DNA from 3 places in the Devosia sp. XGJD_8 genome. Region 2 is predicted to be linked to each of the others. Evidence: predicted binding sites of a transcription regulator. Region 2 holds the regulator's gene; each other region holds the start of a gene.
What was found. Region 2 encodes LexA, which represses DNA repair genes until DNA is damaged. Its sites were predicted from a motif close to TGTTCNNNNTGTGTTCNG; they were not measured.
Positions count from the first base shown of each region.

Region 1: rmuC (DNA recombination protein RmuC) is a predicted target of LexA. The motif match lies at 2,409-2,426, and genes of this name have one in related genera.
Region 3: ACLI1C_RS16400 (helicase-related protein) is a predicted target of LexA. The motif match lies at 7,513-7,530, and genes of this name have one in related genera.

Region 1 covers NZ_JBKJHF010000001.1:860,396-869,940, reverse strand. Annotated here, with positions in the region: gene ACLI1C_RS04020 (hypothetical protein) at 1-30, shown strand, start outside; gene truA (tRNA pseudouridine(38-40) synthase TruA) at 38-775, opposite strand; gene fmt (methionyl-tRNA formyltransferase) at 776-1,696, opposite strand; gene def (peptide deformylase) at 1,811-2,326, opposite strand; gene rmuC (DNA recombination protein RmuC) at 2,451-3,869, shown strand; gene ACLI1C_RS03995 (hypothetical protein) at 3,953-4,444, shown strand; gene ACLI1C_RS03990 (dienelactone hydrolase family protein) at 4,527-5,420, shown strand; gene recR (recombination mediator RecR) at 5,417-6,010, opposite strand; gene ACLI1C_RS03980 (YbaB/EbfC family nucleoid-associated protein) at 6,109-6,432, opposite strand; partial or broken gene ACLI1C_RS03975 (DNA polymerase III subunit gamma/tau) at 6,429-8,180, opposite strand; RNA gene ffs (signal recognition particle sRNA small type) at 8,302-8,397, opposite strand; gene ACLI1C_RS03965 (class I SAM-dependent methyltransferase) at 8,438-9,124, opposite strand; gene ACLI1C_RS03960 (hypothetical protein) at 9,284-9,457, shown strand; gene ACLI1C_RS03955 (DUF817 domain-containing protein) at 9,454-9,545, opposite strand, start outside.
Region 2 covers NZ_JBKJHF010000001.1:2,319,501-2,329,045, reverse strand. Annotated here, with positions in the region: gene ACLI1C_RS10970 (2-dehydro-3-deoxygalactonokinase) at 1-458, opposite strand, end outside; gene ACLI1C_RS10965 (IlvD/Edd family dehydratase) at 755-2,563, shown strand; gene ACLI1C_RS10960 (cold-shock protein) at 2,714-2,926, opposite strand; gene lexA (transcriptional repressor LexA) at 3,324-4,037, opposite strand; gene glp (gephyrin-like molybdotransferase Glp) at 4,146-5,348, opposite strand; gene moaC (cyclic pyranopterin monophosphate synthase MoaC) at 5,345-5,821, opposite strand; gene trpC (indole-3-glycerol phosphate synthase TrpC) at 5,821-6,636, opposite strand; gene trpD (anthranilate phosphoribosyltransferase) at 6,633-7,652, opposite strand; gene ACLI1C_RS10930 (anthranilate synthase component II) at 7,649-8,248, opposite strand; gene trpE (anthranilate synthase component I) at 8,334-9,545, opposite strand, start outside.
Region 3 covers NZ_JBKJHF010000002.1:167,466-177,010, reverse strand. Annotated here, with positions in the region: gene ACLI1C_RS16440 (SAM-dependent methyltransferase) at 1-432, shown strand, start outside; gene ACLI1C_RS16435 (AAA family ATPase) at 435-968, shown strand; gene ACLI1C_RS16430 (CarD family transcriptional regulator) at 1,046-1,615, opposite strand; gene fdxA (ferredoxin FdxA) at 2,002-2,340, opposite strand; gene ACLI1C_RS16420 (PRC-barrel domain-containing protein) at 2,795-3,091, shown strand; gene ACLI1C_RS16415 (hypothetical protein) at 3,135-3,410, opposite strand; gene ACLI1C_RS16410 (GNAT family N-acetyltransferase) at 3,431-3,949, opposite strand; gene ACLI1C_RS16405 (RNA-binding S4 domain-containing protein) at 3,995-4,402, opposite strand; gene ACLI1C_RS16400 (helicase-related protein) at 4,406-7,411, opposite strand; gene ACLI1C_RS16395 (nuclear transport factor 2 family protein) at 7,905-8,234, shown strand; gene ACLI1C_RS16390 (DUF3108 domain-containing protein) at 8,612-9,394, opposite strand.

The sequences.
Region 1 (9,545 bases), 1.5 Mb from region 2:
ATGCAGCCGCTATTGGGCGCGCTGCTCTGAGCCTCTGCTAATAATCGACACGCGTCAGATAGAGACCGGCTGACGGGGCCATGGCGCCGCAGCGCCGGCGATCGCGTGCATCGAGCGCGGCGCGGAACTCGGCCGGGCTCCACTTGCCCTCACCCACCATCTTGAGCGAGCCCACCATGGAGCGCACCTGATGATGCAGGAAGCTGCGAGCGCTGGCCGTGATAACGATATGATCAAGCTCGCGCCGCACCGCGAAGGCGTCGAGCGTGCGCAGGGGCGACTTGGCCTGGCATTCGGCCGAGCGGAAGGTGGTGAAATCATGCGTGCCCAGGATCAGCCCGGCGGCATGGTCCATGGCATCGGCATCGAGCGGCATGGGCAGGTGCCAGACATGATTGCGCTCGATGACCGGCGGCGCGCGGCGATTGAGGATGCGATATTCGTAGTGGCGCGCCCTGGCGGAGAAGCGCGCCTCGAAGCTGTCGTCCACTGCGTCGGCGGCGATGATGGCGACCGGCTGGGGGCGCAGGTGATAATTCAGCGCCTCGCGGATGCGGAACGGGTCCCAGCTCTTGCCCAGGTCGAAATGGGCGACCTGGCCGAGGGCATGCACGCCCGCATCGGTGCGGCCGGCGGCCTGGGTGGTGACGGTTTCGCCCGACATGGCGGCGATGGCCTCCTCGAGCGCCTGCTGCACGCTGGGGCGATCGGGCTGGCGCTGCCAGCCGGAGAAGGGGGTTCCGTCATATTCGATGGTGAGGCGGTAGCGCGGCATCTAGCGCACGGTCGGCGGCAAGGCCCCTGCCCCGCGCAGGAAGGTGGCGGCGTCCATGGCGCCCTTGCCCTCGCGCTGCAGCTGGGTGAGGCGGATGGCGCCGGAGCCGCAGGCGATGGTGAGGCCATCGAGCAGGGTGCCGGGCGCGCCGGAGCCCTGAGCCAGGGTGGAGCGCAGGGCCTTGATGCGGACGGGCTTGCCGGCCAGCTCGAGCTCGAACCAGGCGCCGGGGAAAGGCGCGAGGCCGCGGATGTGGTTATGCACTTCGGCGGCGGGGCGGGACCAATCGATGCGGGCCTCGGCCTTTTCGATCTTCTTGGCGTAGATGGCGCCGGTTTCGGGCTGGGGCGTGAAATCGAGGCTGCCGCGTTCGAGGGCGGCGAGGGCGCGGCCCATGAGGTCGGCGCCGGTGCGCATCATGGTGTCGTGCAGCTCGCCCGCCGTCATGTCCGGGCCGATGGGCATGACCTCGCCGATGGCGACGGGGCCGGTATCGAGGCCCTCGTCCATCTGCATGACCATGACGCCGGTCTGGGTGTCGCCGGCCATGATGGCGCGCTGGATGGGGGCGGCGCCGCGCCAGCGTGGCAGCAGGGACCCATGCAGGTTGAGGCAGCCGAGGGTCGGCGCCTCGAGGATGGGCCTGGGCAGGAGCAGGCCATAGGCGACGACGATGGCGACGTCGGCCTGGTGGCTGGCAAAGACGATCTGCTCGGCCTCGCCCTTGAGCGAGCGCGGGGTGAAGACCGGAATGCCGAAGCCTTCGGCCGCCAGGTGGACGGGCGACTTGCGCTCCTCCTGGCCGCGGCCGGCGGGCTTGGGCGCACGGGTATAGACCGCGACGACCTCATGGCCGGACGAGACGATCTCGGTCAGCGTCGGGACGGAAAAATCGGGCGTGCCCATGAAGACGACGCGCATTGGCAGGGCTCTCTTCTTCCTAGGTCTCTGGAATTCGTGCCATTCGGCCATAGGCCTCCTGGCCTAGTCGCCTCAAATCGCTCCACCGGAGCGATTTGCCCTGTGGGACGGCGCCTAGCCCGCCGCCCGCTTGGCGGCCTTGTCGAATTTCTTGATGACGCGGTCGCGCTTGAGGCGGCTCAGATAGTCGATATAGAGCACGCCATCGAGGTGATCGAGCTCGTGCTGGATGCAGACGGCGAGCTTGCCTTCGGCCTGCCGGACCACTTCATTGCCATCGAGATCGGTGTATTTCACGGTGACCTCGTTGGGGCGCTCGACCTCGTAATAGAGCTCGGGGATGGAGAGGCACCCTTCTTCGGTGACCTGCATCTGCTCGCCGAAATGGGTGATCTCGGGATTGACCAGCACCATGGGCTCGGGGGTCTCGCCCTCGGGGGCCAGGTCCATCACCACGATGCGCTTCATCACGCCGATCTGGGGCGCGGCCAGGCCGATGCCGGGGGCATCATACATGGTGTCGAGCATGTCCTTGGCCAGCGCCTTGATCTCGTCGTCGATCTCGATGATGGGATCGGTGACGGCTCGCAGGCGCGCATCGGGAATGACAAGAATGGGGCGGATGGCCATGGGTAGAGGTCCGGCGGAAAGGGATTTGCCTTTCGATATGGTATTTGTCGCGCTGCGGTCAACTCTTGTGGCCCCTGCACAAGAGAACATTCTGCGAACAGACGAATCGCGGTAAGAAACGCGGATGGATAATGTGCTCTTTGTCATCGGCGATTTCCCCGTAACGCAGGCCATGGCGCTGATCGGCGGCGTGACGCTGGCCGCCCTGCTGCTGGTGGTGGTGACGATCGCCGTGATGCGCGCCAGTGCCAACCGCGCGGCCGAGGCCGGGGCGCAGCTGGTGGCGCAGCTGCGCGAGGGCTTTGTTGCCCAGCTGGGCGAGCGCGACCGGCGCATCCAGGAGCTGGACCACCAGGTGCGCGTCGAGCGGGAGCGCGGCAGCGAGCAGGTGGAGCGGCTGCAGGAAAGGAATTCCGAGCTATTGGCCGAGGTTTCGGCCTTGCGGGCGCGGATGGCCGAACAGGTGGCGCAGGCCCAGGCCAGCGAGGCGCGGTTCCTCGCCGCCCGGCAGCAGATGACCGACGAGTTCAAGGCCATTGCCGGGGACGTGCTGAAGAACCAGAGCGAGACCTTCACCAAGCAGAACCGCGAGCAGGTCGATACGCTGCTCAAGCCGCTGCAGGAGAAGATCGGCGAATTTCACGTCGGGCTGATCAAGGACCGGGCGACGATGGGCGAACAGATCCGCGCGCTGCTGGAAAGCAATGTGCAGATCACCACCGAGGCCAATAACCTGACGCGGGCGCTGAAGGGCAATTCGCAGACGCAGGGCGCCTGGGGCGAGATGATCCTCTCGACCATCCTCGAACGAAGCGGCCTGCGCGAGGGCGACCAATATGTGACGCAGCAGAGCCATGCCGGCGAAGCTGGCGCGCGCCTGCGCACGGATGTCGAAGTGCTGATGCCCAATGACGACCGGCTGGTGATCGATTCCAAGGTCTCGTTGACGGCTTTCGAGGCCTATACCAATTGCGAGGACGAGACACGGGCTGTGCACCTGCAGGCCCATGTTACCTCGGTCAGGGCCCATATCCGCACGCTGGGCGAGAAGGCCTATCAGCGGCATGCGCGCAGCAGCCTCGACTATGTGATGATGTTCGTGCCGATCGAGGCGGCGCTGGCCACGGCGATGCAGGCCGATGCCAAGCTTTTCGAATATGGCATGAGCCAGGGCGTGATGTTGACCACGCCGACGACGCTGATGACCGTGCTGCGCACGGTGCGCAACGTCTGGGATATCGAAAAGCGCCATCGCAATGCCGACGAAATCGCCGAGCGGGCGGGCGCGCTCTACGAAAAGGTCGCCGGCTTCCTCGCCAGCATGGACAAGCTCGACGGGCAGCTTGACAAGGCGCGGCAGAGCTTTGACGAGGCCAAGGGGCAGCTATCGAGCGGCCGGGGCAATGTGCTGCGGCAGGTGGAAATGCTGCGCGAGCTTGGCGCCAAGACCAATCGCAGCCTGCCCTCGGGCTGGGATGGCGGCAGCGATGAGATGCCCACTTTGCGCATTGTGGGCAAGGATGAACCGGGCGACCTCGCCTAGGGACGTTCACGTTCGAGGCCCTGGATCGAACCAGTTGGCTGCCGCCGCGTTGATCCCGTGCTCATCCAGCAAGGGAGGCGAGAATGGCGCAGCATCACGACCACCGTGGCACAATGGTGCCGCAGGATACCAATTTCGACAATGCCGACCAGCCGGGCATTGCCCAGCCCTATACCCAGAGCGAAGTCGAAGAACTGCTCTATGGCGATGACCGCCCGGCCAGCGAGCGCCTGGCGCGCCTGCGCGAACTGCGGGACGAAAGCGCCATCCGCGAAAGCGGAGACTGGGGCGGGCAGGATCCGGCCGCCATGCTGGACGAACTCGACCGCGCCATCGACGAGCTCAGCGCGATGATTGCCAATGGCGATGACGGGGAGGCCTATGCGGGCCTGGCCACCAATTTCGACAATGACCCGGCCGACCGGCTCGATGCCCTGTCGCCCGACGACGAGGACGGGCGCCACGCCATCGAGGGCGATGACGAGGTGCTGGACGAGGAAGACGAGGCGGCCCTGCTGGAGGAGCCGCAATGGGATGGCGGCGACGAGTTCCGCACCGACAAGGACTTCCACTAGCGATTTCAATTTGACGTTATGCCCATGGGCGCGCCACGCGGCGCGCCCTATCGTCCTCAGCCTGAAGCGGAGGAAACGATAGATGACGGAGCATAATGGCGACGACCGTCCGGCGATCACGCAGGACATGATCAACCTCTTTGACGAATATACCCACCTCTCGCTCGACCGCCGGGCCTTCATGGACAATCTGGCGAAGCTCGCCGGTTCCATGACAGCGGCCACGGCCGCAGCAGCGCTGATGGCCTCCAATGTGCAGGCGCAGGGGCTGACGTCCGAGACGGACGCCAATCTCACTATTTCCGACGTGACCTATCCAGGCGCCCAGGGCGAGATGAAGGGATACCTCGTCGTCCCCGCGAGTGGCGGACCGCATGGCGCCGTGATCGTGGTGCACGAGAACCGGGGCCTCAATGCCCATATCAAGGATGTTGCCCGGCGTGTCGCGCTGGAGGGCTTCGTGGCGCTGGCGCCAGACTTTCTCTCCGACGCCGGCGGAACACCAGCCGATGAAGAAGCGGCGCGGGCAATGTTCGGGGACCTGTCGGCAGCCGATGTTGCCGCCAATGGCGTGGCCACCATCGCCTATCTCCAGTCCCTGCCCAATGTGACCGGCAAGGTGGGCGCCATGGGCTTTTGCTGGGGTGGCGGCACGGTCAACAACCTGGCGGTGGCATCGCCCGACCTGGCGGCGGCCGTGGCCTATTATGGCGGCCAGCCTGCAGCGGAGGGCGTGCCCCAGATCCGGGCCCGGCTGATGCTGCATTATGCCGGGCTGGACGACCGGATCAATGCCGGCATTCCCGCATTCGAAGACGCGCTGAAGGCGGCAGGCACAGACTACCAACTCTTCATGTATGACGGGGTGAACCACGCCTTCAACAACGAGACCAGTGCGGCCCGCTATGACAAGGCGGCGGCAGACCTGGCCTGGTCGCGCACCATCGCGCTGTTCCGGGAAACGCTGTCCGGCTAGATCTCGGTACGGGCCCTGAGGGCCTGGCTGAGGGTGCCTTCGTCGAGATAATCGAGCTCGCCGCCCACGGGGACGCCGTGGGCGAGACGGGTGACCTTGGCGCCGGAACCGGCCAGGCGGTCAGTAATGTAATGGGCGGTTGTCTGCCCCTCCACGGTGGCGTTGACGGCCAGCACCACTTCCTTGAACTGGGGCGCACGCGCCAGCAGGGAATCGACGGAAATATCGTCGGGGCCGACGCCATCGAGCGGCGAGAGGACGCCGCCCAGGACATGGTATTTGACGGGGCCGACGCCGGCACGCTCGAGCGCCCAGAGATCGGCAACGTCTTCCACCACGATGAGCATGCCGCTGTCGCGGCGCGGGTCGGCGCAGATGGAACAGGGGCTCATGGTGTCGATATTGCCGCAGACCTCGCAGGTGCGGACGGCCACGACAGCGCGGTCGAGCGCTGCCGAGAGCGGGATCATCAGCTGATCCTTCTTCTTGACCAGGTGCAGCACGGCGCGGCGAGCCGAACGTGGTCCAAGTCCCGGCAGGCGCGCCAGGAGCTGGATCAGCTGTTCAATTTCCGGTCCGCCGGAGGCCATGTTTCTTCTTCTCAATGAATGGCCATTCGAGCACAGCTCTCATGGCCTTCTCACCTCAAATCGCTCCGCCGGAGCGATTTGTCCGGGACGGTTCGAAGCTAGAACGGGAACTTCATGCCCGGCGGGATGGGGAGCCCAGCCGTGACTTCGGCCATCTTCTTCTGCATTTCGGCTTCGGACTTGGCCTTGGCGTCGGCATGCGCGGCGATGATCAGGTCTTCGAGGACCTCGACATCGTCTTCCTTGAACAGGGACGGGTCGATCTTGACGCCCTTGAGGTCGCCCTTGCCGCTGAGCGACACGGTGACCATGCCGCCGCCGGAGCGGCCTTCGACCACGAGATTGGCAAGCTCGGCCTGCATGGCCTCCATCTTGCCCTTCATCTCGCCTGCGGCCTTCATCATACCCATGATGTCTTTCATTCGTCGTCCTCTTCGGGTGGGGGCGGGGGCGCCTCGGGCAGCGCGGCAGTGGCGTCGTCGCGCACCGTCACATTGACCACCTTGGCGCCAGGAAATGTTTCGAGAATGGCCTTCACCAGCGGGTCTTCGTGCGCCGCCTGCTGAGCGGCCTGCTGACGCTGCGCCGCTTCCTGGCGCATGGTCATGCCCTCGGGCGGCTTGCTGGAGACGGTGATCAGCCAGCGCTGGCCCGTCCAGAGCTGGAGGCGCGCGGACAGGGTGGCGATCATGCCCGGATCGGCGCCATCGGCAAGAGCGACCTCGATACGGCCCTGCTCGAAGGAAATCGGCCGCATCTGCCCCTCAAGGGCCAGCTTGACCAGAACGTCGCGCTTGGCGGCGGCCAGGGCAATGAGTTCCTTGTAGCTGGCGACCGTGGCGAGGGCCGACTGCGGCTGGGGCGTGGATGGCTGGGCGGCGACTGCCTCGGTCATCACCGGCCGGGGCGCTTCGACGCGCATGGCTGAGGCGCCACCACCACCATTGGATGGCCCGCGCGCGATCGGCGCGCTGGGCGGCAGGCCGGGCGCCGGAGCAGGCTGGTTGGACAGCCGGGCGATCAGGTCATCAGGGCTGGGCAGGTCGGCGGCATAGGCCAGGCGGATCAGCGCCATTTCGGCGGCCTGCAGGCCATTATTGGCGCGGGCGACCTCATCATGGCCCTTGAACAGGATCTGCCAGGCGCGGGTAAGCGCGCGCATGGGCAATTTGCCGGCCAGCTCGGCGCCGCGCCGGCGTTCGTCGGGCGTCAGCGAGACGTCCTCGGCAGCGGCAGGGACAACCTTGATGCGGGTCACCAGATGGGTGAAATCGGCCAGGTCGGCAACCAGGGTCTGCGGGTCGGCCCCCATGTCATAGAGGGCGCGCATGGTTTCGATGGCCGGGCCGATCTGGCCGCCCATCAGTTCCTCGAAGAGATCGATGATGCGGGCGCGATCGCCGAGGCCCAGCATGGCCTTGACCGTGGCGGCGGTGACCGTGCCATTGCCATGGGCGATGGCCTGATCGAGCAGGGAGAGGTTGTCTCGGGCAGAGCCTTCACCGGCGCGGACAATCATGGCCAGCGCCTCGGGCTCGAAGGAAATGCCTTCCTGCCCCAGGATGGATTCGAGATAGGCCGTCATGATCTCGGGCGTGATGCGACGCAGGTCGAAGCGCATGCAGCGGCTCAGGATCGTCACCGGCACCTTACGGATCTCGGTGGTGGCGAAGATGAACTTCACATAGGGCGGCGGCTCTTCGAGCGTCTTGAGCAGCCCGTTGAAGGCGGCCGTCGAGAGCATGTGCACTTCGTCGATGACATAGACTTTGTAGGGCGCCGAGGAGGGCGCGTATTTCACCGAGTCGATGATCTCGCGGATATCGTTGATGCCGGTATTGCTGGCGGCATCCATCTCGATGACGTCGACATGACGACCCTCGATTATGGCGCGGCAATGCTCGCCCTCGACGCTCAGATCAAGCGTGGGATGGGGGCCGGAGGCATCTTCATAGTTGAAGGCGCGGGCGAGGATGCGGGCGGTGGTGGTCTTGCCTACGCCGCGCACGCCCGTGAGGATAAAGGCGTGGTGGATGCGGTTCTGCGCGAAGGCATTGCCCAGCGTCTGCACCATGGCATCCTGGCCGACCAGGGTGGTGAAATCGCGCGGCCGGTATTTGCGGGCGAGGACGAGATAGGGCGAGGTCGGTGCGTCAGCCATCGAGCCCTTCTGTCGCTTGCGTGGTGGGGAATCTGCCTGAGATCATGTTCCGACCTTAAGGCAATGGCGCCCATCCGCAAAAGCCTCAAGCCGTCTCGCGGAGTGTCGAATGCCAACTGTGAACAGATTAAGTAGGAGGCTGGCAACGACCCGTGAAGGTCTCGTTGGGGCTGCTTCCTTCCGGACCTGACCCGGTTGGCGAGGAACACGTCCGCGCCAACCTCCCGAAGCGCTATATGCGAAGAAAATGGGGCGAGCGCAAGGCCTCAGGGGGCAAACTCGTCGGCATAGGCCACCCAGCCGCGGACGGCGAAGCCGAGATAGAACAGGCTTACATCGGAAAACCCCGCCTGGCGAAGCAGGGCCTCATCCTCCTCGGGTGATACGAAGGAGAGCTTTTCGATCATGGCCTGGCGCGAGGGCTCCAGCTGGGCCGGTGAGGTGCCGTCGGGCGAGCCATAGGCGATATGGCGGCCGATCCACAGGGATCGTTCGGGTTCGGTCCGGGGCACGCTGATATGGGCGGCGACAAAGGGGGCGCCGGGCCGGAGGCGGCGGCGAATCTGGCTCAGGGTGTCGAGGCGCTGGTCGCGCGGCACGAAATGCAGCGTCAGCAGGCAGGTGGCGGCATCGAAGGGGCCATCGGGGGCGATGTCGATATAGCCCTCATGGAGCGAAATGCGGTCGAGATGGGCAGAGGCGGTTTCCCTGGCCAGAGCCAGCATGGCGGGGGATGGGTCGACGCCATCGAAGGTCCAGCCGGCATGGGCATCGGCGAGGGCCCGGAGCTCGAGGCCGCCACCGGCGCCCAGCACCAGGACCCGGCCTTGCGGCGGCATGCGTTCGGCCAGCAGCAGCGCGGTCATGCGGAGGAGGCCTGCATAGCCGGGGACCTTGCGCGGCGTGCCTTCGGCATAGGAAGCGGCAGCCTGTTCGGTGAAGACGGATGACATGCGGGAGACCTTTTCGCAGTTATTGTAACTTACAATGTTACATGAGTGTTCCCCGGTCAAGCTGCATCCCCGCCCCCGCGTAAACCATAAGTCCAAATCGGGCCGGACGGCCGGCACTGGCCGCGTTAAGGTTTCGTCAACCATAGGCGGGAGGTTGCCATGCGTGTTCCATCCATCGGACTGCCGCTCGACGAACGCCGGATCGTGCGCGAAGGCTACCGGCTGGCGGAGCGGATGCTGGCGGGCTACGAAGACCCGCCGGGGCCGGTCGCGATTATCGGCAAGTGGCTGGCGCAGCTGCGCGTGATGGTGCTGGCGCGACTGAGCGCCTAGCGTTCCGGCAGGTGCGGCCGTGGAGGATGCACCAGTGTCACCAGCACCACCGAGATCAGCATCAGCAGGTACCAGGAGCCGAGCTTGC
Region 2 (9,545 bases):
TGGGTGCCGGGCATGCAGACCATGCCGGCAAAGCCCGGCGACAATGCCGCGAGGCCGAGCAGCTGGGTTTCTTCGCCGCGCATGACATTGTCAGCGCCGGCCTTCTGGCAGACGCCAGGCAGAATTGCAGGCGCGAGATAGCTGTTGGGCATGGCGGGCCGCACGGCTCCTTCGCTCAGGCCGCGCAGATCGGCGGGGGCTTCGAGGTACGGCGCCTCCATCCAGCCCTGGCGGGCGCCGGCCATGCCGCAGATGAGCACGTCAAGCTGGCTGTTGCGGGCAGGGGGGATACCTTCGAGCAGCTCGGACAGGGCGGCGGGGAACTCCTCGCGGGTGAGCTTGCCCATCCCTTTGGGCGAGGTCTTCTCGAACGCTACCGAGCCGTCGGCGGCGATCCCCCAGGCGCGGAGGTTGGAGGTCCCCCAGTCCACAGCAACCCAGTCAATGATCTCAGTCACGAATTTACCTCACCGCGGCAGCCCCGTCGCGGCGCGACCCTAATGGCTGAGAGTTGTTTCAGCCAGTCCGATTCTCGGCTTCCCACGGCGCAGAACATCACCTCCAAGCGGTGCAGCCGGTCCCCTCGTTTGGTAAGATTTTCAGAGCGATGGGAAAAAATTTCAACGGCGTTTTGTCGTCAATCTCATTTGTATGATTTTTTGTGCGGAATCGCGTTCACTCTGGCAAAAGCCATGCTAGAACCACTCCAAACGCTGACGCGTCCACACGCGAGCGGATCCAAGAGGAAGATGAGATGACGGCAGGAAACGGCGGCTCGGCGCCCAAGAAGTTGCGCTCGCGCGCCTGGTTCGACAATCCGGACAACCCGGACATGACGGCACTCTATCTCGAGCGCTACATGAATTTTGGCGTGTCGCGCGAAGAGCTGCAGTCTGACAAGCCGATCATCGGCATTGCGCAGACCGGGTCCGATCTCAGCCCCTGCAACCGCCATCACATCGTGCTCGCCGAGCGCGTTCGCGAAGGCATTCGCGAAGCCGGCGGCATTGCCATCGAGTTTCCGGTGCATCCGATCCAGGAAACTGGCAAGCGCCCGACGGCGGGTCTGGATCGTAACCTGGCCTATCTCGGACTCGTGGAAGTGCTCTACGGCTATCCGCTGGATGGCGTGGTGCTGACCATCGGTTGCGACAAAACCACCCCGGCAATGCTCATGGGGGCGGCGACCGTCAATATTCCGGCTATCGCGCTATCGGTCGGTCCCATGCTCAATGGCTGGCACAAGGGCGAGCGCACCGGGTCGGGCACCATCGTCTGGAAGGCCCGCCAGATGATGGCGGCCGGCGAGATCGACTATGCCCAGTTCATTGAACTGGTGGCATCGTCCGCGCCCTCAACCGGCTATTGCAACACCATGGGTACGGCCACGACGATGAACTCGCTGGCGGAGTCGCTGGGCATGCAGCTGCCGGGTTCGGCTGCCATTCCCGCACCCTACCGTGACCGCCAGGAAATGGCCTATCGCACGGGCAAGCGCATCGTGGACATGGTGCATGAGGACCTCAAGCCGTCCGATATCCTGACCAAGGACAATTTCATCAACACCATCGTGGTCAATTCGGCCATCGGCGGATCGACCAATGCGCCGATCCACATCCAGGCCATTGCCAAGCATATCGGCGTGGAACTCGAACTGCAGGATTTCCAGACCTATGGCCACAAGGTGCCGCTGCTGGTGAACCTACAGCCGGCGGGCGAATATCTGGGCGAGGACTATTATCACGCTGGTGGCGTGCCGGCGGTGGTCAACGAGTTGATGACCCAGGGCCTGATCCGCGAGAACGCGCCGACCGTCAATGGCAAGACCATTGGCGAGAATTGCCGCAACACGACGATCCAGGACGACAAGGTCATCCGCCGCTTCGACAATCCGCTCAAGACCGAGGCGGGCTTCCTCGTGCTGCGTGGCAACCTCTTTGACAATGCCATCATGAAGACCAGCGTGATCTCGTCGGAGTTCCGCGATCGCTACCTCAACAACCCCGAGCATCCGGGCATGTTCGAGGGCAAGGCGGTGGTGTTCGATGGACCGGAGGATTACCACCACCGCATCGACGATCCCGCGCTCGATATCGACGAGAATACGCTGCTGTTTATGCGCGGCGCCGGGCCGATCGGTTATCCAGGCGCGGCGGAAGTGGTCAACATGCGGCCGCCCAGCTATCTGATCAAGAAGGGCGTGCATGCGCTGGCCTGTATCGGCGATGGCCGCCAGTCGGGTACTTCGGGCTCGCCCTCGATCCTCAATGCTTCGCCAGAGGCGGCGGCGGGTGGCAATCTCGCCATCCTGCAGACAGGCGACCGGGTGCGGATCGATCTCAACCAGGGGCAGGCCAATATCCTGATCTCGGACGCCGAGATCGCCAAGCGCCGAGCCGATCTCGAGGCTTCCGGCGGCTACAAGTTCCCCAAGCACCAGACGCCCTGGCAGGAAATCCAGCGCGGTCTGGTTGGCCAGCTCGGCGATGGTGCCATTCTCAAGCCAGCCGAAAAGTACCAGCGCATCGCGCAGAACAACGGCATCCCGCGCGACAACCACTGATCGCGGATTTTGTAAGACAAGGGGGACCGCATGCATGCGGTCCCCCATTTTGTTTGCTGCTGGCGACCAGACAAAGAAAAGGCCACCGCGACAAATCGCGGTGGCCTCGCCGAGCGGCGCCGAAGCGCGCTCGCTATGATCTAGCGCAGACTAGAGCAGGGTCAGGTTGGTCGCCGATTCCTTGCCGTCACGGCCGGTCTCGAGCTCATAGGTGACCTTGTCGTTCTCGTAGAGGCCCTGCAGGCCCGAACGCTGAACAGCAGAAATATGGACGAAGGCGTCCTTGCCGCCATTTTCAGGCGAAATGAAGCCGAAGCCCTTAGTGGTGTTGAAGAACTTTACGGTGCCGGTGATTACGGACATGATAGTTTCCTTTTGCTCGTAGCATCAGCGAACGAGCGGTTATCCAATGGCAACATGCCAAAGGGACATAACGTTCGCATGGTAGAGAAGGAAGCCACGGTCCGGCGAACCGGCATTAGGCAGCCGACTTAGGCTGAAAACGTATGCTACCTATGTGGCACGGAACAGCGCCATCTGCAAGGTCCCGGCACTGTCGGCCGTTAAATTCCGCTTAAGTCGCTAGAAAAATCCCAAGAAAACCAAGGGAGTGGCTTCGCGCGTAAGTACCACGGCCGGCCTCATCGGCCGCCAGAGGCGGTTCGATGCCCCGGTACGATCTGCCAAAATGAGGGGGTGGCAGGGTGACGCGCCTGTGCTGGCCCACGCCTCGCGTCACGCTGCTGAGGGCTATAGCGCCCTAATACTTGCGGAGAAGACCGACAAGGCGGCCCTGCACCTTGACGCGGTCAGGCGGGAAGATGCGGGTTTCGTAAGCGGGGTTGGCCGCCTCCAGCGCCACGGTATTGCCCTTGCGGCGCAGGCGCTTGAGCGTTGCTTCCTCATCGTCCACCAAGGCGACGATGATTTCGCCCGTCGAGGCCTGATCCTGCTTCTTGATGAGCACAGTATCCCCGTCGAAAATGCCAGCATCGATCATCGAGTCACCGCGGACTTCAAGCGCGAAGTGCTCACCGGCGCCCAGCATTTCCGGCGGAACCATGATGGTGTGCGAGTGGGTCTGGATGGCCTCAATGGGCGTGCCGGCCGCAATACGGCCCATGACCGGGATGGAAATCGGTCGGGCATAGTCTTCGGCCGCCGACATGCGCGAGGGCGGGGAGCTGACCTTGCCCAGACTGCCTTCGATGACCGATGGCTCAAAGCGGGCCTTGCGGCCGCCGAGTGACGGGTTCATCGAATCCGGGAGCTTGACCACTTCGAGGGCCCGGGCCCGGTTGGGCAGGCGACGGATGAAACCGCGCTCCTCAAGGGCGGTGATCAGCCGGTGGATGCCCGATTTGGACGCCAGGTCGAGCGCATCCTTCATCTCGTCGAAGGATGGCGGAATGCCGCTTTCCTTCATCCGCTCATGGATGAACATAAGCAGCTCGTGTTGTTTGCGCGTCAGCATGGGCCCCTCGGGGAGTGAATCAGAACATAGGCAGAACGACTATAGGTGTTCCAGTTATGTTCCGCAATATGCTTTGCAAAAGATCAGTCGTCGTTGCGATCGCGACAGTCAGAAAGCATCCAGCGGGATGGCTTCGACAATGGTGCCGGGCAATTGGCCGGGATCGAACTCTGGTTGGACGATGAGCATATCGGCCCGCGCCAGCGAAGAGGTGTGGCCGCTGTCCGTCTGGGAGATCGGCAGCAGCTCAGGTCCAGTGAGCGTGTGCAGCAATTGCGCGCGCATGAAGTGGCGGCGGGCGGTATTGGGGGGCGTTGGGCCGGCCAGCGGCAGGTGCCAGGGGGATGGTTCTGGATAGCCAAGCCACGCGCGCAATGCGGGGCGAATGAACACCATGGCGGTGACCATGGCGGAAACCGGATTGCCGGGGAGGCCGAAGATCAGGGTGCTGCCGCGTGTTCCGAACATGAGGGGCTTGCCGGGCCGCATGTTGATCTTCCAGAAATCCAGCGTGACACCCAATTCCAGGAGGATGTCCTGCACGATGTCGTGGTCGCCGACGCTTGCGCCACCTGTGGTGATGACTATATCCGGCCCAGTGGCGAAAATGTCTTGGAGTGCGTTGCGAAGCTGAGCCGCATCGTCGCGGGCAATGCCGTGATCGGTGACCGTTTCGGCGTAGGGCGTCAGCATGGGCCGCAGCCCAAAACTGTTTGATGCCACAATCTGGTCGGGGCCAAGTGGCGTGCCGGGCAGCACGAGTTCGTCGCCCGTGGCGAGCAGGGCGATGCGGGGCCGTTTGGCGACCTTGAGCGTGGCCGCGTTGGCAGCGGCGGCAACCGCCAGCTGCATTGGTGCCAGGCGAATGCCGGCGTCGACGAGCTGTTGACCGGTAGCGAAGTCGTTACCCAAAGGCCGCACGCTGTGGCCCTGTCGTGCCGGAACAGTGAAGGAAACCGAGTCTCCGTCGCGCTTGGCCTCTTCCTGCATGATGACCGTGTCGGCGCCTTCGGGTACCGGTGCACCAGTGAAGATGCGGACAGCCTCGCCCGGCCCAAGCGTGCCGAGGTAGCCGGCGCCCGCCTGTGACGTGCCGACCACGGTCAGCCCGTGGCCAGCGACGACATCGGCAGCGCGGATGGCGTAGCCGTCCATGGCGCTGGAATTGAATGGAGGCTGATCGTGGGTGGCAAATACGGGTTCAAGCAGCACGCGCCCGGCAGCCTCGGACAGCGGCACGGTCTCGGCGATGGGCGCCGGCACGCGCCGGAGGATCGCGGCAATCGCGTCATCCACGGGGAGCAGGCTCATGACCGGGAAAAGTCTCCGGACTTTCCGCCGGATTTTTCGACCAGGCAGATATCGGTGATGGTCATGGCCCGGTCGATGGCCTTGGCCATGTCGTAGAGCGTCAGTGCCGCGGTCGAGGCGGCGACCAGGGCTTCCATCTCGACACCGGTCTGCCCGGTGGTTTCGGCCGTGGCACGGATAAGGATGGCATCGGGGCCATCAGCTTCGATGTCGACGCTGACCTTGGTCAGTGGAATGGGGTGGCAAAGCGGGATGAGGTCGGACGTCTTCTTGGCGGCCATGATACCGGCAATGCGAGCAACTGCCAGGGCATCGCCCTTCTTGAGGCCACCATCCATGATGGCGACAATCGTGCCGGTCTCGGCGACAATCCTGGCCTGCGCCAAGGCGCGGCGCCGGGTGATCGCCTTGTCGCCGATATCGACGATATGGGCTTCGCCCCGCTCGTTGAGGTGAGTGAGGCCCTGCGCCATCACCGCACGGCCTGTGGGGCGCCCATCAGCAGGGCGCGGGTTGCCGCGGCAACATCGTCCTGACGCATCAGGCTTTCGCCGACGAGGAAGGTGCCAATACCGGCGCGCTGGTCGAGCATGGTGATGTGCTCGTGGGTCATGATGCCGCTTTCGCTCACCAACAGGGTGTTCTTCGGTACGCCGACGGCCAGATTAACCGAGGTTTCGAGCGTGGTCTCGAAGGTGCGTAGGTTGCGGTTGTTGATGCCGATGAATTCGGCGCCGAGGGCCAGTGCCCGGTCGAGCTCGAGCTGGTCATGCACCTCCACCAGAGCGTCCATGCGCCATTCCTCGGCGGCGTCGAGCAGGTAACGCGCGACGTCGTCGCCCACGGCGGCGAGAATGATCAGGATGCAGTCGGCGCCCCAGGCGCGGGCTTCGGCCACCTGGTAGGTTTCGAACAGGAAATCCTTGCGGAGCACGGGAAGCTGGGTCGCGGCGCGGGCCTCGATCAGGTAGCTCGGCGAGCCTTGAAAGCTCGGCCGGTCGGTGAGGACGGAGAGGCAGGCGGCGCCGGCCTGCTCATAGGCGCGGGCGATCGCCGCGGGGTCGAAGTCGGGCCGGATCAGACCCTTGGATGGGCTGGCCTTCTTTACCTCGGCAATCAGGGCGTATTTGCCCTGTTTGCGCTTGGCCTTGATGGCGTTGAGGAAGCCGCGAGTCGGGGGCTGGTCATGCGCCTGGGCCACCACCTCGGCCCAGGGCCGCATGGATTTGGCCGCGGCGATTTCTTCGCGCTTATAGGCTTCGATCTGCTGGAGAATGTCGCTCATCAATCTCGTCCGTTCGATACCGCCACGAGGCGGGCGAGGGTTTCTCTGGCCTTGCCGCTGTCGACCGTCTGGGCGGCCATGGCAATACCGTCTTCAATGGTTGCCACCTTGTCGGCCACCAGCAGCGCGGCGCCAGAGTTGAGCAGCACGGTGTCCCGATAGGCACCGGGGGCGCCTTCAAGCAGGGCCTGGATTGCCAAGGCGTTTTCCTCGGGCGTCCCGCCCAGCAGGTCCTTGGGGTCGGTCAGTTTGAGGCCGACCTGCTCGGGGTTCAGTTCAAAGCTGCGCAGGTCGCCACCGGCGATCTGGGCCACGAAATTGGTGCCCGAGGTCGACAATTCGTCGAGGCCTTCGCTGGAGTGGACAACCCAGGCCTTGATGGCCCGATTGGCCAGGAGGGCAGCAGCCACAGGCTCCACCCATTGCTGCGAATAGACGCCAAGCAGATAGCGCCGCACGCCCGCGGGGTTGGATTGTGGTCCCAGCAGGTTGAACAGGGTCCGCACACCCATTTCGCTGCGCGCCGGGCCGACATGGCGCATGGCGGGGTGATGACTGGGGGCGAACATGAAGCCGATGCCAGCCTTGGCAATGGTGGTGCCGATCTGCTCCGGTGTCAGGTCCAGTTTGACGCCCAGTGCCTCGAGCACCTGGGAGGCGCCGGAGCGGGAGGACAAGGCCTTGTTGCCATGCTTGGCGACCGGCACGCCGGCCCCTGCAACCACAAGGGCGGTGGCGGTCGAGATGTTGAGGCTGCCGATACCGTCACCACCGGTGCCGACAATGTCGATGGCGCCTTCTGGGGCAACTACCGGCACCATCTGCTCGCGCAGGATGGAGACGGCCGCGGCGATCTCGCCAACGGTTTCGCCCTTGATGCGCATGCCCATGAGGAAGGCGCCGATCTGGCTGGGTGTGGCTTCGCCAGCCATTATGATGCGCATGACGCCGCGCATCTCCTCGCCGGTCAGGTCCTTGCGGTCGGCGATCTTGTTGAGGGCTGCCTTGAGATCCATCATGCAGCCTTCTTCTGGTTGAAGTCGCGGGCCAGGTTCAGGAAGTTCTGCAGCAGGGCGTGGCCGTTTTCGCTGGCAATGCTCTCGGGATGGAACTGCACGCCGTGGACGGGCAGGCTCTTGTGCTGCATGCCCATGATAAGGCCGTCCTCGGTAGTGGCGGTAACTTCCAGGGCCTCGGGCAGGGTGTCCTGTTTGACGATGAGCGAGTGATAGCGCGTCGCTTCGAAGTCATTGTTGAGACCGCGGAACAGGCCCTTGCCGGTGTGGTGGATCTTGCTGGTCTTGCCATGGACCAGGTGTGGCGCCCGGATCACGTCGCCGCCCAGGGCCTGGCCTATGGCCTGGTGGCCGAGGCAGACCCCGAGGATCGGAATCTGGCTCTTGAAGCGGTCAATCAGTGCCAGGCAGATGCCGGCTTCGTTGGGGGTGCAGGGCCCCGGCGAGAGGACGATAGCCTCGGGCGCCATGGCGGCAATTTCATCAAGGGTAATCTTGTCGTTGCGCACAACGGTGATGTCGGCGCCCAGCTCGCCCAGGAAATGGACGAGGTTGTAGGTGAAGCTGTCGTAGTTATCGATGACGAGCGTGCGGGTCATGTGGCTGGCTCCAGCGCGGCTGTGGGAAACAGGTTCGGTGTTCAGAACCCGTTGCGCCATCGATGTTGAATGAGTGTGTGCGCCTTCATTGCCCGATCCTCGCCTCGCCAGCATAGCGTAGCGCTTCCTCGGCGGCGCTGAAAAGGGCGCGGGCCTTGTTTTCGCACTCCATCTGCTCAAGCTCGGGCACGCTGTCGGCGACGATACCCGCGCCCGACTGCACGTAGAGCTTGCCGTCCTTGAGGATGGCGGTGCGCAGCACGATGCAGGTGTCCATGGTGCCATCGGCACCGAAATAGCCGACGCAACCGCCGTAGATGCCGCGCCGGGACTTCTCCAGTTCGTCGATGATCTCCATGGCCCGCACCTTGGGGGCGCCGGAGACCGTGCCGGCCGGGAAACCGGCCGAGAGCGCGTCGACGAAGTCGTATTTGGGATCGAGCTGCCCCACGACGTTGGAAACGATGTGCATGACGTGGGAATAGTATTCGAGGAAGAACTTGTCTGTCACCTTGACCGTGCCGGTCTTGGCGACGCGGCCCACGTCATTGCGACCCAGATCGAGCAGCATCAGGTGCTCGGCCAGTTCCTTGGGGTCGGCCAGCAGTTCGGCCGCCAGTTCCTGGTCGCGGGTCGGGGTCGAGCCGCGCTTGCGGGTGCCGGCGATGGGGCGGATGGTGACTTCACCATCCTGCACCCGCACGAGGATTTCCGGGCTCGATCCGGCCACAGCAAAGCCGCCGAAATCAAGGAAATACATGTAAGGGCTGGGATTGGTCCGGCGCAGCGCACGATAGAGCGCGGTGGGCGGCAGGGTGAAATCTGCCGAGAACCTTTGGCTCAGCACCACCTGGAAGATGTCGCCTGCCGTGATGTATTCCTTGGCCTTGGCGACCATCGCGAAATACTCGTCCTTCGACGTATTGCTGGCGATGGCGATGCTCTCGAGATCGGGCAAAGCTGGGGTTGCCGGCATGGCGCGTCCCAGGCGGCCGATGGCATCATCGATCCGCGCTTCGGCGGCTTCATAGGCCTGGCGAGCCGATACACCGGCCCGGACATAGACCGGCGCCGTCAGGTAGAGCTCATCCTTGAGCGTATCGAAAATGGCCAGCAGTGATGGCCGCATCAGCACAGCCTCGGGCGTCTGCAGGTGGTCCGGATTGCTGTCGGGCAGCACTTCCATGTAGCGGACCATTTCGTAGCCGAGATAGCCATAGACGCCGGCGGATTGCGGCGGCAGGCCGGGCGGCACGTCGATCTTGCTGTCGGCGACCAGGTGGCGGAGCGCATCGAG
Region 3 (9,545 bases), on a different contig from region 2:
CTCACCGAACTGCGCGAGGCCTTCCTGGCGGCCGATTCCCTGGTCTATGGCGGCGCCTCGGCGCGCGTCGCGCCCATGATCCAGGTCCGCGACGCCGGCGCGCTGCTGCAGCGGGTGGGCCTGGCCCTGCCCGTTGCCGACGTGGAAACCCATGTCGTGCGCTATGCCTCGCCCTTCGCGCTGATGGCCGAGCTCAAGGCCCTGGGGGCCGCCAATCCGCTCGTTGATCGACCCAAGCGGCTGGCCACGCCGGCCCTCCTGACCGCCGCAGCCAATGCCTATATGGCGCGTGACGGGGACCCGGACGGCCGCATCCGGGCGACGCTGGAAATCATCTGGCTGTCCGGCTGGGCCCCGCATGAGAGCCAGCAGAAGCCGCTCAAACCCGGCAGCGCCACGACGCGGCTGGGTGATGTCTTGGGCAAGGCCTGACGATGGACCAGCTTGCCGGCCACATCCTGATCCTGTCCGGCCCGCCGGGTTCGGGCAAGACGACGACGGCCGCGACGCTGGCGCACCTGCCGGGCGTGCCCAAGGTGCATCTGCATTCCGACGATTTCTGGGGCTATATCAAGCATGGGCTGATCGCGCCCTGGCTGCCCCAATCGCACGCGCAGAATGTCATGATCAGCCAGATCGCGGCCAGCGTGGCGGCGCAATATGCGCGGCACGGCTATTTCGTGGTGCTCGACGGCGTGGTGCGGCCCTGGTGGCTGCCGGCCTTTGCCCCGCTGGACGTGCCGCTGCACTATGTGGTGCTGCGGCCGACACGCGACGAGGCGGTAGCCCGCTGCCAGGCGCGTGGCGGCGATTCCCTGACCGACCCGGCGGTGGTCGCTGACCTGCACGACCAGTTCTCCGAACTGGGGACCCACGAGCGCCATGTCCTGCCGACGGATGGGCTGGACCGCCAGCAGACGCTGGACGCAGTCATCGCCGCGCTGGACAGCGGCCGCTTCCGGCTCTGATCGCCCGCCGCGCCATGAAAAAAAGGGCCGGTGTTTCCACCAGCCCTTTTCGCATTTTTTGTATGAAAACGCTCGCTTTACGCGGCAGCTTCCTCGTCGCTCTCGGCAGCGTCGGTTTTGACGCGCTTGGGCGACTTGGCCAGGTTCTTTTCAATCAGCTGAACGGCTTCGGTCAGCGTCAGCTTGTTGACGGCGCCGATTTCGCGGCTCATGCGGTCCATGGCCTGCTCGAACAGCTGGCGTTCCGAATAGGACTGCTCGGGCTGCTCTTCGGAGCGATAGAGATCGCGCACGACTTCGGAGATCGCGATCAGATCGCCCGAATTGATCTTGGCTTCATATTCCTGGGCGCGACGCGACCACATGGTGCGCTTGACGCGGGCACGGCCGGTCACGGTGGTCAGCGCCTGGGCGACCATGTCCTCTTCGGCCAGCTTGCGCATGCCGACGGATTTGATCTTGGCGACAGGCACGCGTAGGGTCAGCTTGTCCTGTTCGAAACTCAGCACGAACAGCTCAAGGGTCAGGCCGGCGACTTCTTGTTCCTCGATCGAGACGATCACACCGACGCCATGCGCCGGATAGACAACATACTCGCCAGTCTTGAACCCAAGCCGCTGCTGTGACTTCTTGGCTACCATAGTCATGGAACTCCTTGTTGACGCCCCAAAGTGGACAATTCCTTGCGGGAAGGTCCGTCCACTCCTACTCTTTTTACCAGTGCCCTAACGGGGCGCTGCGCAGCAAAGATCCCATGGCCATCCAGGTCCGCTTTCCCCGGAGGTCCATACATCTAGCGATGTTGTCAAAAAAATCGTGCCTTAAGGCACGGGCTGGGTGACGGGCTCAACTGCATATGGCGAGACCATAGCACAAAAATTCAGCAAAATCAAAAACTACGAATCAGGTGCAGATTTGCCATGCCGCAATGGGGCAAACATGTGGTCGGGACGCGCTTGCGCGCTTGTCCACCGGCTATGCACAGGATGAGCCGCCGCGAAGCTGTCGGCTGCAGGGTTTAGCCGCCCGGCAATCAGTCGCCTTCGCCAGGCGCTTCGGAGAAGTATTTCGCCAGCTTGCCTTCTTCGCCATCCTTGTCCTTGGCGTCGGGCAGCGGATCGCGCCGTTCGGTCAGGTTCGGCCAGATCGAGGCAAACTTGGTGTTGAGCACGAGCCACTCGTCCAGCCCGCTCTCGGTGTCCGGCTTGATGGCTTCGGCGGGGCATTCCGGCTCGCACACACCACAATCGATGCACTCGTCGGGATGGATCACGAGCATGTTCTCGCCTTCGTAGAAACAGTCCACCGGACACACTTCCACGCAATCGGTGTACTTACAGGCGATGCAATTGTCGGTGACGATATAGGTCATATCGGGCGGCAGTCCGGCAGGGTCTCAACGCGTCCGGTGCTAAACCGTTTTCGGACGCGCTGCAAGGCTGCAAAGGCGCACCATTTGGCGCGAGACGACGCGACGTTGAAACCTTTTGCCGCCATCGATGCTTGTCCTCGCAGATGAGGAGAGCATTGCCATGCACACACTTCCCGATCCGTCACAGCGCCAGCCCAAGGGCGATCACAACCGCCGGGTGTCGATGGGCCTCGATATCGATCAGTTCGCGGCGGAGGCCGGCGTCTCGCCCGAGGCGCTGCGCGAATATGAAATGACCAGCCCCGACCACAGCTTCGATATCGAGGTGGCCCGGCGCGTCGGCTTCACCCTCGAGCGTCTCGAACAGGTCCTCCCCAATTCCGAGACCGGTCGGAACACAATCGCGCCTGAGGGGTTGATTCAGTCCAACCCGGAACATTCAGGAGTACCAAAAATGGACCATTCCAATCACGTCCGTCTGTCGTCCACCGAGCTCACGCCATCCCTGCTGGAAGGCGCGACCATCTATGGCGCTGACGACCACAAGGTGGGCCATGTCTCCCATGTGCATGGTAGCGGCGCAGCCAGCCAGATCATCGTCGATGTCGGCGGTTTCCTCGGCCTCGGCGCCAAGCCGGTGGCAGTTCCGGCCAGCGACCTGGAATTCATGCGCGACGAGGACGGCGACATCCATGCCGTTACCGCGTGGACCAAGGACCAGCTCGAAAAGATGCCCGAGCACCATCACTGATAAAGCCAAATCGGCCCGGGAGCGATCCCGGGCTTTTTCGACGTCAGCCTTGGCCGACCAGCGCGTTCAAAGCCACGACGGCACCAACGCAGCAGACCGCCCCACCAAAAATCAGCCAACGGTCAAGTCCACCCCGGGAACCAAACACCTCCGCCCAGAAGCGATCCCGCAGGACCGCACGGTCCTGTTTGCTGAGGCCGGCATTCTGCAGCATCGAGCGCCCCAGCATGCCGGAGCGCAAACTGACCCGGTAGCCCCCGATGATGAAGGCGCATATCCCGGCTGCAAATAGGCACCCAGCCATTGTCGGCCAATCCATATGCGTCTCCTCGACGGTATTCAGTCCGGATTGCTTGCCTGAACTGGGTGGGTATGGCGATAGACCAGATCCTCGGGGTCCTGCCGCGGCGCGTCGGCATCGCGCACGGCTCCGAGCCGCTCGGCTGCCGCAATTGAGGCCATGTTGGCCGGACCGATATAACTGACCAGGGTGGGCAGGCCACGCTCGGCAAAGGCCCAGTCGCGCAAGGCGCCCGCCGCTTCCACCGCGTAGCCGTGCCCTTCATGCCCTTCAAACAACAACCAGCCCAATTCCTTTTCTGGAAAGAGTGGCCCGTGATTGATGCCCACCTGCCCGACGCACTCACCCGTCAGGCGCAGATCGATCATCAGCGCCCCATGGCCGAACAGGTGCCAACAGGCGACGTCGTGGCAGAACAACCCCCAGGCCGCGAAGCTGTCATAGGGCCCGCCCATATACTTCGCGCGTTCCGAAGTGAGCAGCTTTTCCATGGCAGGGAAGTCGGCGAAGACCGGCGGACGCAGGATGAGGCGCTTGGTGGTCAGGGTTGGGATCATGGTGTTTCCGCCTTACCTCGCCGCTCCGTGAGAGGTGAGAAGGCCCTACTCATCATCCCCACCATGCAGCCGGTCCGTCTCTCGCCGCTCCTTCTTGGTGGGGCGGCCAGCCCCGTCGCCGAGTGGAGCGATGGCTGCCTCATAGGGCGATTGCTCGGCTTTCGGCAAGACGGGCGGCGATAGATCCTCGTAGAGACCCTGGGCCTCGCTGGCCGGGCCGCGCCGCACGCCACAGTCGACAATACGCCAGACCACGATGCGATTGTGGAGGGCCATGGTCAACACGTCGCCGGCGCCCACCTTGAGGTCGCTGCGCAACGTGCGTTCGGAATTGACGCGGATGGCGCCCGTCTCGATGACCTTCTGCGCCAGCGTGCGCGACTTGAGCGCGCGCGAAAAGAACAGGAACTTGTCGAGCCGCTCCTTGCGGACCGGATCGCTCGTCCCTGCCAATCTCTACTCGGCCTTGCGGTCGCGCAGCGCCGCAAGCTTGGCAAAGGGGCTGTCCGGATCGAACGCCTTTTCTTTTCGTTCCTCGCGTGGCCGCTCGAAGCGCGCCTTGTCGCCCTGCTGGTCGGCCGGGCGGCGATTGTCGTTGCGACCCTTGCCTTCGAACTTCGGCTTCGGATTGAGGTGACGGGCCTTGGTAAGGTCCTGCACCTCGCCTTCGGGACGGCGCGGTGCCGTCGGGCGCTGGTTGCGCTCGGGACGCTTGGCCTGCCCTTCGCCCTCGGGACGGCGGCGATGGTCATGCCGCTTGGCATCGACCCGCTTGCCGGCTGGCGACCAGACTTCGTCAAATTCCGGCTCAGCAGGTGCGGCCGGCACGGATTCGGCAGTTTCCGGCGCCGATTCGACAACCGTCGTGGCCGGGATGTCGGCTTCGACCGACGGCGCGACATCGGCCGTCACCGCTTCCACCGGCGCTTCATCGACGGCGTCGACACTGGCCGGGTTCTCGGCCAGCACCTCTTCCAGCGCCGGCGCTTCGGCCGTTGCCTCGGACGCCACGGCGGGTGCCGCAACCTTGGGGGTGCGCTTGACGCGATAGCCGAGCGAATTGAGGATCGAGGCGAAATCTTCGCCCGAGCAACCCAGGAGTGAAGTCATCTCGACGGTGACCCGGAAGCCATTGCCCTCGGCGGCGCCCGCGGGCAATTCGCCCTGGTGGCGGGTGGGATCGAGCGCAATCAGCGGCCGGATGATATCGGCGAGGCGTTCAAGGATGTCGACGCGCACGGCGCGTTTGCCGGCCACCTTGAAGCCGGCAATTTCATAGAGCCGCGTATCGACTTCAGGATCGACCACGAAGCTGGTGCGGCCGCTCAGCACGATATGGGGAATATCGGTGACGCCGGGCTGACGCACGCCGCCATGCTTGAGCGCGAAGAGGATCAACGCCAGCTCGCGCGGGGCGGGCTTCAGCGAGAGCGGCAGATAGATGTGGTAGGCGCCGAACTTGATGCCCAGCTTGCGCATCTTGCCGCGCACGTCCTGGTCGAGATTCTTGACCTCGTCAGCCACCTGGCTGCGCGGGATCAGCCCCAGATGTTCGAACAGCTGGAAGGCGATGCCCCGCGCCGCGCCATCGAGATCGGCCGGGGCCTCGAGCGCCATGACGCTTTCGAGCACGGTATTGATATGGTGGCGCAGCCAGAGGCTGAGCCGCTCCTGTACGCGTTCGAGATCGGTGCCGGTGAGGGTTTCGTCGGCCAGCATCAGGATGCGCGGCCGGTAGAGCGCGTCACCCTCGATCAGTTCGGCAACGATATCGCCCTTCCAGCGCATGCGCCCGTCGGTGGCCAGCACGAATTCCTCATTCGGCGCGCCGGCAAGCCGGTCGGCACGATTATGGATTTCAGGCGCCACCACCTGGTCGGCCGCAGAGCGCAGCCCCTTGATGTCAACGTCGCCATCATTGCGGGCCAGGGTAAAACGGAAGCCTTCAAGCGTGCCGATGAGATGGCCTTCCAGCCGCACTTCGCCACGCTCATTGATCTCGGGAGATGCCATACGTTTGTCTTTCAGGTGACGAAGCAGCACGCTCGTGCGCCGGTCGACGAACCGCTGGGTAAGCCGCTCATGCAGCGCATCACTCAGCCGGTCTTCAATGTCTCGGGTCTTTTCGCGCCAATGTGAAGGGTCTGCAAGCCAGTTTTTGCGGTTGGCGACAAAGGTCCAGGTGCGGACCTGCTTGATCCGGTTGCTCAAAGTATCGATATCGCCGCTCGCATTGTCGCAAAAGCGCACCTGCTCGGCAATCCAGTCCTCGTTGACCTTGCCGCGTTTGACTAAGTCCGAGTAAATCCTGGTAACGATTTCGCCGTGATTGGCCGGCGAAATGCCCTGATAGTCTGGGATTTGGCAGCATTCCCAGAGCAATCGCGCGCCATCGAGCCCGCGTGCCAACTGCCCGGCTTCATTGCGGGAAACGAATTCCAGCGCATGCTGGTCCTTGGCGATGGGCACCCGCGTCAGGCTGCGATGCTCCGGCGTCATCTCGAGACTGTCGCGCAAGGCGTTGATCGACGAAAAATCCAGCTGATTGTTGCGCCATTGCAGCACTTTAATCGGGTCGAAATCGTGCGTTTCGAGCGCCACGACCATTTCTTCGTCGAATCCCTCGGTCCCGCCGGTGACGCCAAAGGTGCCGTTTCGCGCATGCCGGCCCGCCCGCCCGGCGATCTGGCCAAGCTCGGCCGGGGTCAGCGGACGGCTGGTATGGCCATCGAACTTGCTGTCATCGGCGAAGGCCACATGATGGATATCGAGATTGAGCCCCATGCCGATGGCATCGGTGGCGACGAGGAAATCCACGTCGCCATTCTGGTACAGCTCGACCTGCGCATTGCGGGTGCGGGGCGACAGGGCGCCCATGACGACGGCTGCCCCGCCGCGCTCGCGGCGGATCAACTCGGCAATGGCATAGACCTGTCTTGCCGAGAAGGCGACGATGGCCGAGCGGGTCGGCTGGCGCGAAATCTTCTTGGAGCCGGCATAGGTCAGCTGGGAAAAGCGGGGTCGGTCGATGATCTCGCAATGGGGCAACAACCGCTTGATCACCGGCGCCATGGTGGCGGCGCCCAGCAGCAGGGTCTCGCTACTACCGCGCGCATTGAGGATGCGATCGGTGAAGACATGGCCTCGATCGAAGTCGATGGCGGTCTGGATCTCGTCGATGGCCACGCAATCGACGCGAATGTCGGTGGGCATGGCCTCGACGGTGCAGACCCAGTAGCGGGGCCTGGCCGGGACGATGCGCTCCTCGCCCGTCACCAGGGCTACCGCGCCCTCCCCCACCCGCTCGACACAGCGCTGATAGACCTCGCGCGCCAAAAGACGCAGCGGCAGGCCAATCATCCCCGAGGGATGGGCCAGCATTCGCTCGATGGCAAAGTAGGTCTTGCCGGTATTGGTCGGGCCAAGAATCGCCTTGACCGATTGAGGAGGCGCGAAGGTCATTGTCGCCAATGTAGGGGCTTGCATCGCCGGATGCGAGGCCTGCCAGACATTGTCCCAGGAAAGGACAGCATTACGACCGTTTTGTCATGATGGTTTACCTGGGGAACATGAGGCGAACGAAACAGCACCGAATCGGCGCGACTCACTGAGTCCGGCTTCGTTCACGGCTAGGGCTGGTGGTTCCGAGCCATCGAGGACACAAGTGTCGAGCCAGGGCGACCTGCATTGCGAAAAACGCGCCAAATCCGTTCAGCTTGCTTGCCAAACGGTTAATTCACCCCCGAATCGAGCCCTTCGTGACCGAAAGGTAAAGGACTGCACCTGAAAGATTCTTCGCCGTTCATCAATGCCTGGGCGGCATTGCTGGCCCGCGGGACATCAGATTGAGGAAGTCGGCTGTTGACCGTGCCGAACTGGAACAGGGGCTACTGACAGGTTCCGACAGGGCAAGGGTCCAGAACCACCGCCTCCCTGACTGCAATCGGATTCAATCATGTCCCAGTTTGACCTCGCCGCCCTGCCCGCGCCCCTGGGCGACTATTTCACCGCCGGCGACCGCCGCGCCATCATCGGCACCTTCGCTCCCGACGCCCGCGTCCGCGACGAGGGCGAGGACCATGTCGGCACCGTTGCCATCGCCAATTGGCTGGACCGTGTCGAAACCCACTACCAGCCGCGCTACGCGATCAAGGACGCCAAGACCGCTGGCGACCAGACCGTGGTGACCTTTGTCGTCTCGGGGACTTTCCCCGGCAGCCCGGCCACCTTGCGCCAGCAATTCGTCATCGCGGGCGACAAGATCACCAGCCTCGTCACGCTCTAGCCTGTCCCATTCCGGCACGATGGGGACCCCTTGGTTCCGCTCCCGTTCACCTCTGGTCCAAAGCCGGAACGAACAGGGAGCGAATCGGGCGAACCCCGCAAATGCGGCTTTGTTCACCGCAAGCGCTGGGGGGCCAGGGGCATGCCGGACACAAGAGCGCGCTGCCTCGCCGCCGGCTGCCGGGAGATGGCCGAAAACCGCTTCATCTCCATTGCCAAAGGATGAAGATCGGGCGTTTTGGCCAGACTGTGAACGGCGCATTGCCGACGATTTTACCCGCAGATGCAGCGCGTTAACGCAAAGGCGCCCGCAATGCGGGCGCTCTGACGGGCAAAATTGAGGATAAACCCGTTGACCGTCCCAGAGCGGGACGAAGCCTACTGGGTCAGCTTGGTCAGGACCATGGAGAGATCGCCCATATTGGTGCCCAGCAGCACACGATAGGGGATGAAATAGCCGGTCTCGAGCAGGGGCGCGTACCAGATGATGATCCGGTCGCTCTCGGCCAGATAGGTGGTGATGTCCGAGCTGGTGAAGTGGCCCGAAATGGGGTCGTAGTTGACCGTGCACAGCACGACCGGCCCCTGGTAGCCGGTGCGGGGCGATGTGGCTTCGTCTTCGCCAGCATAGCTCATGGCAATGTCGAAGCGCTCGACGCCGGTAAAGATCCGCGCCTGGCGCTGGCAGAGGCTCTTGTCGAGCCCATTGCCCTTGAGCACGAAGGTGGAGAGAAAGTCGCTCACGCCGGTCAGGTGCCGGCGCTCGAGCGGGACGCGATCATAATTGTCGATTATCGGCGGCTGGACCTGGAAGGCGGAGACGTCGCGCCCGGCAAAGGACACATCGACGTTGAAGCTCTCGCCATTGGCGCGGGTTTCGAGGTCGAACGTGTCCGCCATCAGGTTCTGGCCCGAGGACCGCCCCACCGAGGATGCCTTGGCCGTGCCGCTCGCCACCAGGGTGCCGAGGCCCGCGACATTGGCCGACAGGTCCATCCGGTAGCGGCTGCCATCGTCTTCGAGGTCAACCGTCATGGCGGCGATATTGATCCCGCCCAGCGTCAGCACATAGCTGGCCGACGCGTTGACCTCGGCCGCGTTGACGCTATGGCTGAAGAAAACGGCCAGCGAGGCCAGGCAGGCATGTCGGAACTTGATCAAGGGACAAAGGTCTCTGCAGTGAGCGGGCGCGAATCAATGATTGCTTCAAAACTGCCTGCCGCTTATGGCCCATGCAAGGCGCTCGCGGGCGTTTGAGGCCGCTTTGCCTTGACTGCAGCGCCCGTTTTCTCTAAAGAGCCGCCAGATTTCA